Linked DNA regions of Solidesulfovibrio fructosivorans JJ]. The protein of the gene in region 2 interacts with the protein of the main gene of each other region in a pairwise test. Links are inferred from orthologs where the notes say so. Each region holds a gene or a part of one and is shown on either strand. Other genes may lie near its edges.

What was found.
Region 1: the proteins of nusG (region 2) and rho interact in binary tests that used the Escherichia coli proteins (3 or more experiments, as listed by UniProt). The link is inferred for Solidesulfovibrio fructosivorans JJ] from one-to-one orthologs.

Annotation. Positions count from the first base shown.
Region 1 is NZ_AECZ01000006.1:103,539-112,471, reverse strand. The notes cover bases 6,049-8,931. They hold rho (transcription termination factor Rho), read right to left. Parts: upstream 8,173-8,931; coding sequence 6,925-8,172; downstream 6,049-6,924. Other genes in these bases: DESFRDRAFT_RS05940 (CarD family transcriptional regulator), read right to left, coding at 8,529-8,931; DESFRDRAFT_RS05950 (M48 family metallopeptidase), read right to left, coding at 6,049-6,760. Outside these bases: DESFRDRAFT_RS05985 (D-serine ammonia-lyase), read left to right, coding at 1-34; DESFRDRAFT_RS05980 (DUF1848 domain-containing protein), read left to right, coding at 31-903; DESFRDRAFT_RS05975 (hypothetical protein), read right to left, coding at 1,330-1,647; DESFRDRAFT_RS05970 (tRNA-binding protein), read left to right, coding at 1,736-2,068; DESFRDRAFT_RS20685 (class I SAM-dependent methyltransferase), read left to right, coding at 2,095-3,135; DESFRDRAFT_RS05960 (adenylyl-sulfate kinase), read right to left, coding at 3,203-3,823; DESFRDRAFT_RS05955 (phosphotransferase family protein), read right to left, coding at 3,826-4,938; more of DESFRDRAFT_RS05950, read right to left, coding at 5,300-6,048; more of DESFRDRAFT_RS05940, read right to left, coding at 8,932-8,933. UniProt on the Escherichia coli protein: Facilitates transcription termination by a mechanism that involves Rho binding to the nascent RNA, activation of Rho's RNA-dependent ATPase activity, and release of the mRNA from the DNA template.
Region 2 is NZ_AECZ01000016.1:100,616-109,537, forward strand. Bases 372-3,243 are described here. They hold nusG (transcription termination/antitermination protein NusG), read right to left. Parts: upstream 2,154-3,243; coding sequence 1,590-2,153; downstream 372-1,589. Other genes in these bases: rplA (50S ribosomal protein L1), read right to left, coding at 400-1,107; rplK (50S ribosomal protein L11), read right to left, coding at 1,137-1,559; secE (preprotein translocase subunit SecE), read right to left, coding at 2,165-2,467; rpmG (50S ribosomal protein L33), read right to left, coding at 2,582-2,731; tuf (elongation factor Tu), read right to left, coding at 2,735-3,243. In the rest of the region: rplJ (50S ribosomal protein L10), read right to left, coding at 1-202; more of tuf, read right to left, coding at 3,244-3,928; ATP-dependent zinc metalloprotease FtsH, read left to right, coding at 4,668-6,497; DESFRDRAFT_RS12535 (hypothetical protein), read right to left, coding at 6,658-7,293; DESFRDRAFT_RS12540 (hypothetical protein), read right to left, coding at 7,425-8,906. UniProt on the Escherichia coli protein: Part of the processive rRNA transcription and antitermination complex (rrnTAC). The complex forms an RNA-chaperone ring around the RNA exit tunnel of RNA polymerase (RNAP).

The DNA.
Region 1 (8,933 bases), on a different replicon or contig from region 2:
GGAAATCCTGGCCATGGGGGAAGGGCGGGGGTGATCATAAGCGCCAGCCGCCGCACGGACATCCCGGCCTTTTATGCCCGCTGGCTGGTCAACCGGCTGCGGGCCGGGTTTTGCGAGGTGGTGAGTCCGTTCAACGCCGCCCAGGTCAGTCGCGTCTCCCTGGCCCCGGAAGATGTCGACGCCATCGTCTTCTGGACCCGCGACCCGCGTCCGCTGCTGCCGCATCTGCCCGAACTGCGGGCCATGGGCCACGAACCCTTTTTCCTCTTTACGGTGCTGGCTAATCCCCGGGAACTGGACCCGAAATGCCCGGCCCCGGACGTTTCCGTGCCGGCGTTCGCCGCCCTGGCCGCCGCCTTGCCGGCTCGGATCACTTGGCGCTACGACCCCATCGTGCTGACGGAAAAAACACCGCCCGACTGGCACCGGGCCGCCTTTGCCCGACTGGCCCACCGCCTTGCCGGTCTGACCGACCGGGTGGTGGTCAGCTTCCTGGAGCCCTATCGCAAGATCGCCGGCCGCATGAAGCCCTTGGCCGCCCAAGGGTTCGCGCCGTTTCCCCCGGACGAGGAGGAACGCCTGCGCCTGCTTTTCGATCTGCGCGACATGGCTGCCGCGCACGGCATGCGGCTTATGACCTGCTGTCAGCCGGAACTCTATCAGGAAGCGGGCATCACCCCGGCCCGGTGCGTCGACCCGGACTGGATTGCCGCGCGTCTCGGCAGGCCCCTCGCCCTGGGCAAGGACCCGCACCAGCGGCCGCGTTGCGGCTGCGCCCCGAGCAAGGATATCGGCGCCTACGACCGCTGCCTCTTCGGCTGTCGCTACTGCTACGCCACGTCGAGCTTCGAACGCGCCCGGACGGCCTTCGCCCGCCACGACCCCGGGGTGACGATGTTGTGATGAAGGTATGCCTCCGGCGGCCAGGGGGAAACTTTTTGAAAAAAGTTTCCCCCTGGACCCCCTTCAAAAACTTTCAACGGGACGAAATGGTATTGGGGCTGATGTCTTTCTCATTGCGGTGTTTTTGCATGAGAAGCGGAATGGGAGGGGAAAGAGAAGCGAAGGTGCGGAGTTCGGGAATTGCTGCCGCACAGGCGCATGCGATCGGGGTGATTGACTGCCAGGGCCATGGCGTAGGCATCTTGTTTTCGCGTATGAGGCGCCTGGTCTGGGGCGGCGGGCGGTTGGCGGAACGCGAAGGCGTATTCTTCGAATATGCGCCGCGCGTCCCGCCAACCGCCCGCCGGCCAGCCAAAGGAAGCAATCGAACCGACACCGTTCGGTTCGAGGGAAAGAAATTTTTCCCCTCCCTTGAAAAGGGTGGGGTCAGCGGTTGTTGGCCGCGTAGAGGGCCGCCACCCGGGCGGCGAGGCTATTTTCTTTTATTTGGCGCATGGGGGGCGGGGATTGCTGCGCCTCCTCACGCGGACTTCCGGCGGCTTCGGGAAAGGAGCCGTTGGAAGCGATGGACGTGGACGCCCCGATCATGGGGGCTTTGGTCGTGGCCGCCGGGGCGGCCAGTTTGAAGGGCGAGGCGAAGCGGTAGCCGCACTCCGGACAGGCCATGAGCATGCCGCCGATGCCGGCGGGAAAACGAAGCGCTTGGCCGCAGCCTGGACAATGACGCACGGGTCCCTCGGACATCCGATCCTCCGATGCAGGATGTATTGCAAAACTAGTACCCGCAAACCCGTGTTTGGTTACAGGGGAGCGTGCAACAAGGGGCCAAATGATGGAACCACTTGCATTTGATGATTTTCTCAAGGTGGATATGCGCGTTGGCCGCATCCTGGCCGCCGAGCCGCTGCCCAAGGCCCGCATCCCGGCCTACAAGCTGACCATCGATTTCGGCGAGCTTGGCGTCAGAAAGTCGAGCGCCCGCGTCACCAATCTCTACGCCGCCGGCGATTTGCCCGGCCGGCAGGTCATCGCGGTCGTCAATTTTCCGCCCAAGCGCATCGCCGGTTTTTTGTCGGAGGTGCTGGTGCTCGGCCTCGACGGCGAGGGCGGTGTGGTGTTGCTCGCGCCCGAGCGCGAAGTGGCCTTGGGACAGCGCGTTTTTTAAAGGACATGGGGAGTGAAGGAGGGGGTATGCGGCTTTTGGTATGGGGAACGGGATCGCGGGCAAAGCAGTCGGTTCCGGCCTTGCGAACAGAGGCGATGGAAATCGTGGCCTTTATCGACAGTTTCGATTCGGGCGGCTTCTTTTCAGGAAAGCCTGTGCTTTCGCCTGGGCAGGCGGCGGCCTTGAAGCCTGGAATCGACTACGACGGGGTTTACATCGCCAGTTATTTTGCGGAGGAAATATCGGCGACGGCCGAATCCCTCGGTTTCCCCAAGTCCCTGTTTCTGCCGGAATGTTTTCCTCATTTTTTACGGTACAAGGAACGGCTTGGCGAGGAGCAGTTCCTCCGGCTTCTGGCCGTGCCCTGGTGGTACCATGCCTTTGAGATACTGCCCGGGATCATGACGCCAGGAGTTTGTCGCTACAAGCCGCATCTGCTTGAACATCCTCTGGCGCGACATGTCGCCGGCAAGAGGGTTTTGGATATCGGGGCCTGGGATGGGCCCTATACTTTGGAGATGGCCCGGCGCGGGGCGCGGGTCACGGCCTTCGACATCCAGCCCCCGCAACAGAGCGGCTTCGACGCCATGCGCGCCCTAAACGGCATCGATGCGGCGCATATTTGCGAGAGCGTCTATAACCTCGCTCCGGATGCGCACGGGCGGTTCGATGTGGTGCTTTTTTTCGGCGTCTACTACCACTTGCGCAGTCCCTTGCTGGCCATCGCCAACATCAATGCCGTGCTGGAGGACGGCGGGTTGGTCTTTGTGGAGGGCGCGGTGCTCGAAGGCGCGGGCCATGTCGATGCGTATTGCGCGGACAATGCGGACAGTATCGCGAACGTCGCCGCCATGCCCATGGCCTACTACGTCAAGGACATCTTCCAGGACCACTGGAGCAATTGGTGGGTGCCGAACATGGCCTGCCTGCGCCACTGGTTCACCTCCAGCGGCTTTACCGTGGAGCACGAGGCCCTGTTCGAGAACGATTCGCGCGGCTACCTCATTGCCCGCAAAGTGGGCCCCGTGCCACCGGAACACACTGTGTTGGACGGACCGCGTTCATGATCGGCATGGCGGTGGGAGTGAACCTTCGCCCATCTCGTGCTCCCTTTTGAAGGGGGCCCGGGGGGAATTATTCCCCCCGGCGGTGGGGGCCAGGGGAGGCAGCGCCTCCCCCGGAGTCTTCGCTCCCCCAACTTCGCAGGAAGGCCAACACGGCGTCGCGACAGGCTTCGATGGGGAGGTGTTCGGCCTCCACGATGCATTCCGCCTTCGGGTCCTCCTCGAAGGGCACGTCCACGCCGATGACCTGCCCCAGGCCGGGGAACTGCCGGCCGGTGGTTTTCCGCAGCATGGCCTTGGCGTAGAGCCCGGCCATGACCAGCCCTTCGGGTCGGGCCGCCTCCCGGGCCATGGCCGTGGCCAGGGCGCAACGGATGTGCGCCTCGGCGAAGCGGGCCATGAGCGAGCGGGCGTAATCGCGCATGGCGCGTTTCGGGGCGGAGGCGTCCATGAGGATGTAGTCATGGCCGCCGGCGCGGTACAGTCCGGCCGCTTCCTCGGCAAAGAGCCGGTAGGCCGATTCGCGTTCGGCCTCGCTGTAGGTGGGCTTGGGGAAGTAGGCCTTGCGCCGGGCATCCATCTCTAAATACGCCACGCGGGAGCCGCCGAGGGTCAGCGTTTTTTCCACGGCCCGGGCCACCGCGCTTTTGCCCGATCCGGGCAGTCCCGTGAACCACAGCGTGGCGGGCATGGTCACCTCATGTACCGGTTGAAGTCCTGGCAATCGAACCGGTCGTCCTCGAGTACGTTGACGAGAAAGCGCAAGAGCCCCTTGCGCACCTCGGGCGGATGGCCGGGGTACCATTGGGGCGAGGCCACGACCAGTCCCCGGAAGACGAAAAACGGCGCGATGACGGCAAGGATGTCGTCGTCGCCCGATTCGCGCAGGTACGTCTCCCAAAAGGTCATGTACAGCCGCTCGAAATCCCCGGCGAGCTTCGGTTCCTTGTACAGCCCGAACAACACATAATTGAGGCTCATGGTGGCCACGTCGTCGGCCGGCTCGCCCCACTGCCCCCGGCTGCGGTCGAGCACGGCGAAGTCGCGTTTCGCGCCGTCTTCCTGGATCAGCACGTTCCAGGGGTGGAAGTCGCCGTGCACCTCGCTTAAGCGGTGGGTGAAGCCCCGCAGCTTCCAGCGCCAGTCGATCACGCGTTTTTCCAAGGCGCAAAATTTTTCCGGCGGGAACAACTCGTAGGGATGCGGGTAGGCGTCCACCAGTCCGAAAATGCATTCCGACGCGCCGATCAGGTTGCGCACCCGGCGCAGGTACAAATCCGCGTCGTCCTTTTTGACGGCGTGCACCCGGGCCAGCCATTTGGCGAATTCCCGGGCCATGCGCACATCCCTGTCTTCCAGGCCCGTCTTCTGGATGCGCTGCAAATCCAGGTAATAGTCGTAGCCTTGGGCCTTCTCGCTGATGATGAAAAATTCCTTGGGCGCGCTGACCGGCACCAGCCGGTCGTCCCGGTCGAAATAGCCGAGCCCGATGGGACGCACATGCTTTTCCATGCGCCCCCCGGCCTCGTACTGGAACATCAATATGGCCGCCCGGTCCCAGTAGAACTGATGCCCGTACTTGTCCCCGCGCATGATGGACAGCACGCCGTGGCGCGCTTCGCCGTCGACCTCGAAATCCAGGCATACCGGCTTGCCGTAGCCGAATTCCTTCATGCCCTGGCCGTCCGCGCCCATGGCGCATACGCCGATAAGCCGCGCGCCGTCGCCGAAAGATTCGCGCAAATAGCGCTCCACAGCCTCGGGCCGCACCACGATGGGCGTCTTTTCCTCGGTCCCTTTGCGCATGGCTGGCTCCTTTGGGGGAGTGGTGTGGTTGGTGGAATGCGATGCGGGGGGAGGGAACCCCTTTTTTTCAAAAAGGGGTTCCCTCCCCCCGCATCCCCCCTCCCTCCCCAAAAACTTTCAAAGGGTTTGGAGTGACGGTAAGCCGGAACGCGGCGTGGGGGCAAGACGTTTCGGGGGAAACAAGGGGGAGGAGGAAGGTCGCGCCTGGGATGGGACGAAGGAAGACAGGAGTTTTGTTTGGGAGAGAAAAGAATGTCGATGCCTACACTGATAAAAAGTTTAGCAAGGGGAGAGCGCGAGAGGGGAGAACCCTTTTTAAAGGGTTTCCCCTCTCGCACTTTTCCTCTCCCTTCCTAGTTCTCTAAAACCGCTTTTTCCAGTACGCCGAGCGTTTTTTCATGGTTTCTTCGAGCCGGGCCAGTTCGCGGCGATCGTCGTCGTTTTTGGCGGCGGCCTTGGCTTTTTCCATCTGGAATTTGGCCTGACGGGGGTTGTTTTCGTAGATGGCGGCGTAGGTCAGGTTGAGGTAGGCGTGGAAGATGTCGCCGGCCTGGCCGAGCACCTGGCCGTAGATGGCGCGGATTTCCGGGTTTTCCGGCACGCGCATGCGCACCTGGTCCAGGTAGGTCACGGCTTCCCTGTAATTGCCTTCCTGGGCCAGCATGCGGCCGTATTCGTAATTGGCGTCGATATCCCGGGGATTTTGCCGCAGGGCCGCCTGGAGCAGGCTCTTGGCCCGGGCGAAGTCGCGGATCTTCAGGAAATAGCGGCCCGATTCGCGCAGCACCAGCGCGTCCTTGCCGCCGCAGGCCAGCGCCGTCTCGAAGGCCGATTTGGCCTGGCTCACGTCGGCCAGCGACCGGGACAGGGCGATGGCCAGCCCGAGCTTGTCCAGGCAGGTGGCCTTGTCCCCGAGCTTGCGGAAGTAGGCCACGGCGTTGTTGGCGTCGGTGTAGCGGGCGCGCACCAGCATCTGGGCGCGTTTGAAGGCCACATCGTTGTCCTTGCGGTCGAGCACGTTTTTGGGCAGCAGCTTCAGCCGGTCCCTGAGGTAGCCCATGCGTTCCTCAAGGCCGGGGTGGGTGCTCAGGTAGGTGGGAATCACGCCGCCGCCCTGCATGAAGCGCAGCCGGCGCATGGTTTCAAAGGCCTCGACGAGCCCTTGGGGCCGGTAGCCGGCGGCGACGAGGGTGTTCATGCCGACCTGGTCGGCCTCGCGTTCGTCGTCGCGGGAATACTTCAGGTAGGCATGGGCCGAGGCCGCCTGGCTGCCTATGGCGACGGCGCTGCCGAGGTCGCGGTTGCCGGTGGTCTGGCCGAGGATGACGCCGGCCAGGACGCCGACGAGTTGGCCGATGGAAAGGGCTTGCATTTCACCCATGCGCTTGGCGATGTGCTGCTGGCTGACGTGGCCCAGTTCGTGGGCCAGAACGCCGGCCACCTCGGATTCGTGATCCATCTGGAGCAGCAGGCCGGTGTAGACGAAGACGTAGCCGGCCGGGCCGGCGAACGCGTTGACGGCGTTGTTGTTGATGACGCCGAGGGTGATGGGAAAGGCCATGGGCGGCTTGACCCGCACCAGCCGGTTGATGATGCCCTGGATGTAATCGTTGACTTCGGTGTCTTCGATCAAGGGCATCCGGGCCCGGATGAGCGCGTTGAACTTCTCGCCGAGCTCGCGCTCGTCCTTGAGGTCGAAGGAGAAGAGGCTGGCCTGGGCCGCGGGGACAAGGACCGCGGTCACGAAGAAAAAGACGGCGGCCAGGGCCGCGGCAAGTCGCCGGGTCACGCCCGGCGCGAAGCGGAAGCGTTGGACGGACATAGCCGGTATATATCTCGATCCAGGCGGGAAGGAAAGTCGACGGCGCTTCCCTAACCCATCTTTCATAAAGGGCTTTCAAGCGGGCTGGGCAAAAAAAAAGCGACGGGGAACGGCCGGAGCGCCGACCGTTCCCCGAGCGGAGGAAAAACCGGGTATATTCCCGGCTACTTATTCATGAGGTCGAGGAACTCGCGGTTGTTTTTCGTGCCGCGCATCTTGTCGAGCAGGAACTCCATGGAGTCGATGGGGCTCATGGGGGCGAGCAGCTTGCGCAGAATCCAGACGCGGTTGAGCACGTCGGTTTCGAGCAGCAGCTCCTCCTTGCGGGTGCCGGACCGGTTGATGTCGATGGCCGGGAAGACGCGCTTTTCGGCGAGGTGGCGGTCCAGATAGATTTCCATGTTGCCGGTGCCCTTGAACTCCTCGAAAATGACTTCGTCCATGCGGGAACCGGTGTCGATGAGCGCCGTGGCGATGATGGTGAGCGATCCGCCGCCCTCAATGTTGCGGGCCGCGCCGAAAAAGCGCTTGGGCCGCTGCAGGGCGTTGGCGTCGAGGCCGCCGGAGAGCACGCGTCCGGACGAGGGGGTTACGGCGTTGTAGGCGCGGCCGAGACGGGTGATGCTGTCGAGGAGGATCACCACGTCGATCTTGCGTTCGACCAGGCGCTTGGCCTTTTCGATGACCATCTCGGCCACCTGCACGTGGCGCTGGGGCGGCTCGTCGAAGGTGGAGGAGACGACCTCGGCCTTGACCGTGCGCTCCATGTCCGTGACTTCCTCGGGGCGTTCGTCGATCAGCAGCACGATGAGGAAGACGTCGGGGCGGTTGGCGTTGATGGAGTTGGCGATGGTCTGCAACAGCATGGTCTTGCCGGTGCGGGGCGGGGCGACGATGATGCCGCGCTGGCCATGGCCGATGGGGGTCAGGAGGTCGATGACCCGGGACGAGTAGTTCTCCGCTCCGTTTTCCATGACGTAGCGCTTGTCGGGATAAAGCGGCGTCAGGTTGTCGAAGAGCACCAGGTTTCGCGAGGCCTCGGGCGGGGCGAAGCCGATCTCGCCCACGCGCAACAGGGCGAAATAACGTTCGCCTTCCTTGGGCGGGCGGATCTGGCCGGAAACCACGTCGCCCTTGCGCAGGCCGAAGCGGCGTATCTGGGAGGGCGAGACGTAGATGTCGTCGGGGCCCGGCATGTAGCTGTACATGGGCGAGCGCAAGAATCCGAAGCCATCGGGCAGGATTTCCAGCACGCCTTCGCCGAAAATGGCGCCGTTTTGGGAGGCGCAGCTTTGCAGCAGGGCGAAGATGAGCTCCTGCTTGCGCATGCCGTTGGGATTCTCGACGTTGTATTGGACGGCCAGGTCCATCAACTCGGGCATGCTTTTGAGCTTGAGTTCGGAGAGGTTCATGGACGTCTCCATGAGGCCCGGTTTCGCTGCAGGTGGTTGCACAATGTCGTCGTTTTCGACGGTATCGGTAGGTGCGGGAGGGGGAGGGGACTGGGGCGGACGTCCACGGCGTTTTGGTGCGTTGCTCACAGGAATAGCCCGGCGCAAAGATGCGCATATTGAAGTGAAAGAAAAAACCCGATGCAGCGTGAGTTCAGTGGGGTCGCTCCACGGGGGGAACGGCGCAAACTCGCTTTTTTACGGGGACCAGGGCAGTGGGGGACAGACCGACAACGGCCTGGAACGATCCATATACATTTTCCGGGGACTGTCAAGCGCATGGGCGGCTTTGGGTCGAAAAGAGCCGCCGGCCCGGATCATTCCTCGGGTTTGGGCGCCAGAACGTCGGCGAAGATCTCGTTGATGACGTCTTTTATTTCCTGCTGGTCCTTGTCCAGGGCCAGGGCCAGCTCGAGGGTGAGCAGGCTGGTGGCCTGCTCGAGCAACCGGCGCTCGCCGAAGGAAAGCTCCTTGTTCTGGCCGATCAGCAGCAGTTCCTTGAGCACGTAGGCCACGTCGGCCAGATCGCCGCTTTTGAGCTTCTCGGAATATTCGCGGTAGCGGCGGTTCCAGTTCTGGCCGGTGTAGCCGGTGAAATCCGACCGGTCCTTGAGGGACTCGATGATGGCCAGCCCTTCCTCGGCCGTACACAGCGGCCGCAGGCCCACGTTTTCGGCGTTGGCCACCGGGACCATGAGCGTGACGTTGTTGCTGAGGATGCG
Region 2 (8,922 bases):
CATGAGCGCCGTCTTTCACCGCCAGACGGGCCAGGGTGTTTTTCACAACCTGGTAATCGATGCCCGCGGCGCGGAGCTTGACGCGCAATTCGGTCAGCTCCTCGACGGTCATCGCCCGAAAGTCGGTAACCACCGCAATGCCGGCCCGGTCCGCCTTAGCGCGCAGTTGTTCGATAATCTCGTTTTTTTGCGCACGTTGCACGGGTACCTACCTCCACATGCGGGTTGGAGGGCCTTCAAGGGAGCCAAAGCCGAATCTCGGCGGGAAATTAAGGGGGACACCCCCACCCGCTGTCTCTGACTCGCCTTCCATGCCCTGTTTTATATCGAAAAATCGTCCCAGGCCAAAGGACGCACCTTTGGCCGGGGACAATTGGTTGCAAAAAAGGGGAGCTACGGTTAGCCCTCGAGAAGCTTGCGCACCGACTGGGTGTCCACCTTGATGCCGGGCCCCATGGTCGTGGCCAGGGCCATGGCCTGCAGATAGGTTCCCTTGGCGGCCGAGGGCTTAAGCCGCATGACGGTGTCGATCAGGGCCCGGAAGTTGTCGAGCAGCTTCTCGGCACCGAACGAACGCTTGCCCAGCGGCACATGGAGCACACCGGCCTTGTCCACCTTGAACTCGACCTTGCCGGCCTTGAGCTCCTGGACGGCCTTGGCGATGTCAAAGGTGACGGTGCCGGTCTTGGCGTTGGGCATGAGGCCGCGAGGGCCGAGGATCTTGCCGATCTTGCCGACCGAAGCCATCATGTCGGGGGTGGCAACGGCCTTGTCGAAGTCGAGGAAGCCGCCCTTGATCTTTTCGATCAGCTCGTCGCCGCCGGCGATGTCGGCTCCGGCCTCGCGGGCCTCGGCCTCCTTGTCGCCCTTGCAGAAGGCGACCACGCGCACGCTCTTGCCCAGCCCATGGGGCAGGGAGACGGCGCCGCGGACCATCTGGTCGGAGTACTTGGGGTTGACGCCCAGGCACAGGGCGACGTCGACGGTCTCGTCGAACTTGGCTACGCCCGTCTTGACGGTCAGAGCCATGGCTTCGGTGAGATCGAATTTATTCGTGAGGTCAAGGTCTTTGACCGCCTCGCGGTATTTTTTGCCGTGCTTGGCCATTTCGGAATATCCTCTCGCGGTCGTGCCGGTTAGACGATGTCGATGCCCATGCTGCGAGCCGTGCCGGAGATGGTGCGGCAAGCCGCTTCCACGTCCTTGGCCGTCATGTCCACGAGCTTGAGCCTGGCGATTTCCTCGATCTGGGCCTTGGTGATCTTGCCCACCTTGGTCTTGTTGGGCTCGCCCGATCCCTTGTCGATCTTCGCGGCCTTGACCAGAAGCACGGAGGCCGGCGGCGTCTTGGTGATGAACGTGAAGGAGCGGTCGGCGTAGATGGTGATGAGCGCCGGAATGATGGTGCCCTTCTGGTCCATCGTCTTGGCGTTAAACGCCTTGCAGAACTCCATGATGTTGACGCCGTGCTGCCCCAAGGCCGGACCGACCGGCGGAGACGGGTTGGCCGAACCGGCCGGAAGCTGCAATTTGACCTTGGCGACGATCTTCTTGGCCATGATGCGTATCCTTAAGCGGGACGACGCCCGTTAGTTTTTGCTCACCTGCACGAAATCGAGCTCCACCGGCGTCTGCCGCCCGAAGATGGATACCGAGACGCGAAGCTTGCCCTTGTCGTAGTTGACGTCCTCGACGACGCCGTTGAAGCCGCCGAAGGGGCCGTCGATGACGCGGACATCATCGCCCCGCTCGAAGTGGTACTTGGGTCTGGGCTGCTCCTGACGGCTGACCATCAGGCTCAAAATCTTGTCAGCCTCGCTGTCGCGCATGGGCGTGGGCTGGTTCTTGCCGCCGATGAAACCGGTCACGCGGGGGATGGACTGCACAAGGTGCCAGGAGTTGTCGTTCATGGACATCTTGACCATGACGTACCCCGGGTAGAACTTGCGGGTGGATGTCCGTTTCTCCCCCTTGACCAGTTCGATGACCTTTTCCGTGGGAACGACGACTTCCTCGATGCTCCCGCCATCCTGGCCGGTGCGCATCATCTCGCGGATGGTCTGCTCCACACGGTTCTCAAAACCCGAGTAGGTGTGGACAATATACCACCGCGCGGGTACGCGCTGTTCGCCGGAGCCTTCCTGTTCGGTCATGATCGATCCCGTTACGATAAAATGAACGCGACAAGCCTGGAGAGGGCCATGTCGACGACGCCGAGGTAAATGGCCATAATGACGCTGAAAACCAAAACGGCGACGCCGGTCTTGATGGTTTCCTGGCGCGTGGGCCAAGTCACCTTCTTCAGTTCGACCTTGGACTGTTCGAAAAACTCCTGGGCCGCCTTGACGTAACCCGTAAGGGATTTTCCGGACTTGGCCGAGGCCTCCGCCTTGGCGGAGGGCTTGCCGGCCGCGGCCTTGAGGGGCTTGTCAGCGCCCTGGGCCGCCTGTGTCTTTTCTTTGGCCATGACCTCGCCTTGCTCGATATATGGCAGGGCAGGAGGGATTCGAACCCCCAGCCCTCGGATTTGGAGTCCGATGCTCTACCGTTGGAGCTACTGCCCTGCGTTAATACCCGGCGCCTACTTGGTTTCCCGATGGACCGTATGCTTATGGTCGAACGGGCAGTACTTCTTGACCTCGAGGCGGCCGGTGGTATTCTTCTTGTTTTTTTCCGTCGAATAATTCTTGCGCTTGCACTCGGTGCACTGCAACTGGATGTTGATGCGCATTTTCTACTCCACGATTTCCGAAACGACGCCGGCGCCAACGGTGCGGCCGCCTTCGCGGATGGCGAAGCGCAGGCCCTTTTCCATGGCGATGGGGGCGATCAGTTCCACGTTGAAGGTGGCGTTGTCGCCGGGCATCACCATCTCGACGCCCTCGGCCAGGGTCACGACGCCCGTGATGTCGGTCGTGCGGAAATAGAACTGGGGACGGTAGCCGGTGAAAAACGGGGTGTGGCGGCCGCCCTCTTCCTTGTTGAGAACGTAGACCTCGGCCTTGAACTTGCGGTGCGGCGTGATGGAGCCCGGCTTGGCCAGAACCTGGCCGCGCTCGACCTCGTCGCGCTTGACGCCGCGAAGGAGCACGCCGACGTTGTCGCCGGCCTGGCCCTGGTCGAGGATCTTGCGGAACATCTCGACGCCGGTGCAGGTGGTCTTGACCGTATCCTTGATGCCGATGATCGCCACTTCGTCGCCCACGGTGATGATGCCGCGCTCGACACGGCCGGTGACCACGGTGCCGCGGCCGGAGATGGAGAACACGTCCTCGATGGGCATGAGGAACGGCTTGTCCACGTCGCGCTTGGGCTCGGGGATGTACGCGTCGCAGGCGTCGAGCAGCTCGAAGATCGGCTTGGCGTCCGGGCTGTCCGGGCCTTCGGCCTCAAGGGCCTTCAGGGCCGAACCCTTGATGATCGGAATGTCGTCCCCGGGGAAGCCGTACTTGGTCAAAAGCTCGCGCACTTCGAGTTCGACCAGCTCGAGCAGTTCGGGGTCGTCGACCAGGTCGACCTTGTTCATGAAGACGACGAGCTGGGGCACGCCGACCTGACGGGCGAGCAGGATGTGCTCACGGGTCTGGGGCATGGGGCCGTCGGTTGCGGCCACCACCAGGATGCCGCCGTCCATCTGGGCGGCGCCGGTGATCATGTTCTTGATGTAGTCGGCGTGGCCCGGGCAGTCGACGTGCGCATAGTGGCGCTTGTCGGTCTCATATTCGACGTGGGCCGTGGCGATGGTGATGCCGCGTTCCTTTTCCTCGGGGGCCTTGTCGATCTGGTCGAAGGGGATGTACTCGCCAAACCCCTTGAGGCTGGCCAGGCGCGTGATGGCGGCCGTCAGCGTGGTCTTGCCGTGGTCGATGTGCCCGATGGTGCCGATGTTGACGTGCGGCTTTTTCCGCTCAAATTTCGCCTTGCCCATGTCGTCCCCCTAAGCAGCGGTTTGACTTCGGATTTTTGGGTGAATTCGGATATGGAGCCCACGACCGGATTTGAACCGGTGACCTCTTCCTTACCAAGGAAGTGCTCTACCGACTGAGCTACGTGGGCCTCTATAAAATGCGTAGGACACGGGAGGCATTGGAGCGGGAAACGAGACTCGAACTCGCAACCCTCAGCTTGGAAGGCTGATGCTCTAGCCAATTGAGCTATTCCCGCGTATGTCACACGTAGTACATGCGACAGGGCTTCCTGTCTCCTACAGCATTCGCGCGTTATGGTGGAGGGGGGTGGATTTGAACCACCGAAGGCGTACGCCGACAGATTTACAGTCTGTTCCCTTTGGCCACTCGGGAACCCCTCCGCTCTGGAGCTGGCGATGGGACTCGAACCCGCAACCTGCTGATTACAAATCAGCTGCTCTGCCAGTTGAGCTACGCCAGCGCCCAAGAGGCAATCTGTTAGCTCGGCAAAGCCGGATTGTCAAGTCTTTTTCGTTCGCTCACGGCCACATCCGCTTCAGGCGGACGCGAAGTGGGTTTATTACGCGGGTGCCCCAACCTTGGCAACAACTTTTTTTTAATTTTCCTCATTTTTTTCCGCCCGCCCCGCTCGACCCGTTTTTTGCGCCACGCGTTGCAAAGAAACGCGAATTTCCGTAGAAGCCGTAACGATAAAAACCGAATCTCAACCTACCAGCCATCGAGTCCTCTGTGAAGAACATGGAAAAACATCATCGATTTTCCCTTTGGTACGTGCTCATCGCCATCTGGGGCGTTTTGCTCCTCAACAACTTCATCGTCACCACCTACGGTCCGAAAAACCTGCCCTACTCCGAGTTCCTGAAGAAACTCCAGGCCGGGGACATCACCGAAGTCTCCATCACAGGCGACGTCATCGAAGGAACCATGAAGGTGCCGGACGCCGCGACCAAGGAGCCCAAGGACGAGGAGTTCGTCACCCGCCGGGTCGCCCAGGACCTGTCCAACGAACTGGCCAAGTACAACGTCCATTTCCGGGCCCAGCCCGAATCCACCTTTCTGCGCGACATCCTGTCCTGGATCATCCCCATCATGATCTTCTTCGGCATCTGGTATTTCCTCATGCAGCGCCTGAACCCGGGGGCCGGCGTCATGGCCTTCGGCAAGAACAAGGCCCGCGTCTACGCCGAGAAGGATCTCTCCACCCGCTTCGCCGACGTGGCCGGTTGCGACGAGGCCAAGGCCGAACTCGTGGAGATCGTCGATTACCTGAAGACCCCGGACCGCTTCCGGCGGCTCGGCGGCGAAATGCCCAAGGGCGTGCTGCTCATCGGCCCGCCGGGCACGGGCAAGACGCTGCTTGCCCGGGCCGTGGCCGGCGAGGCCGGGGTGCCGTTTTTTTCCATCTCCGGCTCGGAATTCGTGGAAATGTTCGTGGGCGTTGGCGCGGCCCGGGTCCGCGAGCTGTTCGTCCAGGCCAAGGAAAAGGCCCCATGCATCATCTTCATCGACGAGCTCGACGCCATCGGCAAATCCCGGGCCGGGGCCATCGTCGGGGGACATGACGAGCGGGAGCAGACCCTAAACCAGCTGCTCGTCGAGATGGACGGCTTCGACCCGCGCGTGGGGGTTATCATCATGGCCGCCACCAACCGGCCCGAGACCCTCGATCCGGCGCTTTTGCGGGCCGGGCGCTTCGACCGGCAGGTGCTGGTGGACAAGCCGGACGTGGCCGGACGCGAGGCCATCCTGCGCGTGCACGCGGCCAAGGTCATCCTGGGCCCCGAAGTGGACCTCTCGGTCATCGCCCGCAAGACGCCGGGTTTTTCCGGGGCCGATCTGGCCAACGCCATCAACGAGGCGGCCTTGCTCGCCGCGCGCAAGGACAAGGACGCTGTGGGCATGGCCGACCTGGAAGAGGCCGTGGACCGCATCATGGGCGGCCTGGAAAAGAAAAACCGCGTCATCAATCCCAAGGAAAAACAGGTGGTGGCCTACCACGAGGCCGGCCACGCCGTGGTCGCCACCTTCACGCCCGGGGCCGACGAGGTGCACAAGATTTCCATCGTGCCGCGCGGCATCGGGGCGCTCGGCTGGACGCAGCAACTCCCGACCGAGGACCGCTACCTCATGTCGCAGACGGAGTTGCTCGGCAAAATCGACGTGCTGCTCGGCGGGCGGGGGGCCGAGCGCCTCATCTTCGGCGACATCTCCACCGGGGCGCACAACGACCTGCAACGGGCGACGGACATCGCCCGGGCCATGGTGGCGGAATACGGCATGGGCAGGACCCTCGGTCCGGCCACCTTTCCGCGCCAGAACCGGCCGGTTTTTCTGGGTGCGGAACAGAGCGGGCTGGCCGGACGGGAATATTCCGAAGCCACGGCGGCCAAGCTCGACGCCGAGATCAAGGAGATCCTGGAAGCGTCGCAGGAGCGCGTGGCCGAGCTTTTGGCCGACAAGAAGGAGCTTTTGGAAAACATCGCCCAGACGCTTTTGGAAACGGAAACCATCGACGAGGCGCGGTTCAAGGCCCTGGTGGAGGCGGCCGGAGGAGGCCCCAAGGTGTAGTCCCTTCCTCTCGGACGATGAAAAAGGCGGGCTTTCCTCTCCTTCGGGTTGGGGAAAGCCCGCCTTTCACGTTTTAAGCCGCTTGCGAAGGGCCTGGACAAACCGTCTCCCGCGCGTGCTGGGCCGACAGCGCGGGGACGCGACCGGACGCGGACGGCCCTTACGGCGTTTCCGGCGGCGTCGAGGCTGGCGGCGTCGCGGCCGGCGGATTGCCGGCCTGGGGCGCACCCGATGCCCCCGGTTCCTTGTTTTGCAGCAACATCATTTTTTCGGCACTGCCCACGCTTGAACCAAAGAAATATTGCACGACGGAGGTAAACGCGGCAATCAGGGCGCCAATCAACAGGGCAAGCTGTTCCTTTGCCTGGGGAGTCCCCAGCGGTCCCGAAGGCTCGTACCAATACTGGGCAATAAGAACGCCGAAAAAACCTGCCACGATAAGGATGGACAGCGTCCATTTTGCATAGATATTTATTTTTTTCAGCGATCTAAAGTCTTGCGCATTGATGCTGTCCAATTCGCTTTGCGGCCCGCAGGCGTTCGCTTCCTTCACGACGGCCAGTCGGCTCAGCTGGTGCCTGAAGGCTTCTTCCGCGGCCTTTATCTTGTCGACGTTGGCCGCATCGGAGACGGGCTCGACCAGCTTGTCCAGGTCGCCCGCAACACCGAGAGCTTTGCCCAGGGCCTCCAACCCGGCTTTCCGTAGCGGAGCATTTTGGGCATCGCAAAGGCACGCGGCAAGAACCGGGGATTGGCTTCGAATTTTCTCGGCGATACTTTCACACGTCGCTCCCATAGCGCCTCCTTGGGCCGGCCCAAGCACGGCCCTTGGCGAAACTATGCCACAACACGTATTTGGTGGACAATACCATATTGCGATTATCCGAAGAAAATTCCCCCTCAAAAGACGCAACCGCCGCTTGCGCGTCACCGCTCCCCTGCGCCGGCGCGCACGAACAGCAGGCTGCCCCGGCCGCGACGGACCAGACGCCAGCCGGGATCGGCGGCCAGGGCGGCGATGACCGGATCGTGGATACTTAAAAGAATCACGTCCGGCGGGTAGGCCTCGAGGAAATCACGCCAGCCCGGCCCGGCATTGATGAAACGGAAATAGGCCTCGTGGACCGGACGCGGGTAGACCGTCTCGTAGCGGCCGTCCATGGCCACCTTGACCGCCGGATACTCGTTCCAGGACAACCACTCGCCCCAGTTGAAATGGGCCAGCACGTTGCCGCGCAGGCGACCGTGCTCCCGCAGCCATTCCACCGCCCCCACGGGATAGGAAAAATCCCCCGCTCCCGGCGCGTCGCAGTCCGGGGCGGTGATGCGCCAGGGCGTCGCCAGCACGAAGTTGACGGCAAGCGCCGCCACAAACCCTCCAAGAGCCACGGGCAGCCAGCGATACCGCTTCGCCAGCCTGGAAAGGGCCGGGCCGGCCTCGATCCCCTTGCCGTCGGCGAAAATCGACGGGAGCAGCGCGGCAAAGGCCAGAATGAAAAAAATCTGGTGGCGCAAATGCCCCATGGCCATCCAGGCCGTCACCCCGAGGACCAGCAAGTCCGTCAGGTCGCGGTGGCGGCGTTTGACCAGGAAAAACGCGGTCAACCCGGCCATGCCCAGCAATATCCAGGCGTTAACGGCCAGCCTGCCCAGTCCGATCGCCCGCCAGACCGAGGCCCACTCGGCCACGTCCGGCCGGGGAAGCCGTATGGCCGCGAGCAGATAGGTCCAATAATCGAGCCCGTACGGGTTCACCAGCGTCACCAGGGCGCAGGCGAGTCCGCAGGCGGCCAAAGGGAAAACGCCGCGCCGCCGTTGCAGCGCCCCGGCCGCGTACAGCCCGACCAGCCCGAGCCCGGCCAGAAAGCCGCCGTGGAGATTGGCCCAGACGAGCATCATAAGCGGCAGCCACCCAAGCCGCTTCCACTTCCCGTCCGCGCGAAAGGCCTCCAGCCGCCACAGGAACACGGCGAAGAACAGGTAAGTGAAAATCTGCGCCCGGGCCGGGGCGAACCCGATCACCAGCAGCTCGCCGGCAACGAAGCAGAAAAGACCACTCGTGACGGCATCGGCCCGCCGGACCCGCGAGGCGGCGAAAACGCCCAGGCAGACCCCGGCCGCGGCGAGGTAGCGCAGGGCCTGGATGCCGGCCATGCCGCAGGCGGTCAAAAGCGGATAGTAGACGACCCCGGTCAGCCACTCGTGGTAGACCCACGGGGTCAGCGTCGGGGTGTAGGCAAAGACGTCTTTATAAGGGAAGCCCTGCCGCCAGAAGAGACGGCCGAAGGCGAGGTAGCCCCAGAGGTCGAAGTCGGCGGCGGTGATGGCCAACCTGCCCGCCACCAGCAGCGCCGGCACGGCCACGGCAAGGGCAAGCAGGATTTTCTCCCTGGTGGATCGCGGCGGCATGGGACCTCACTTTCCC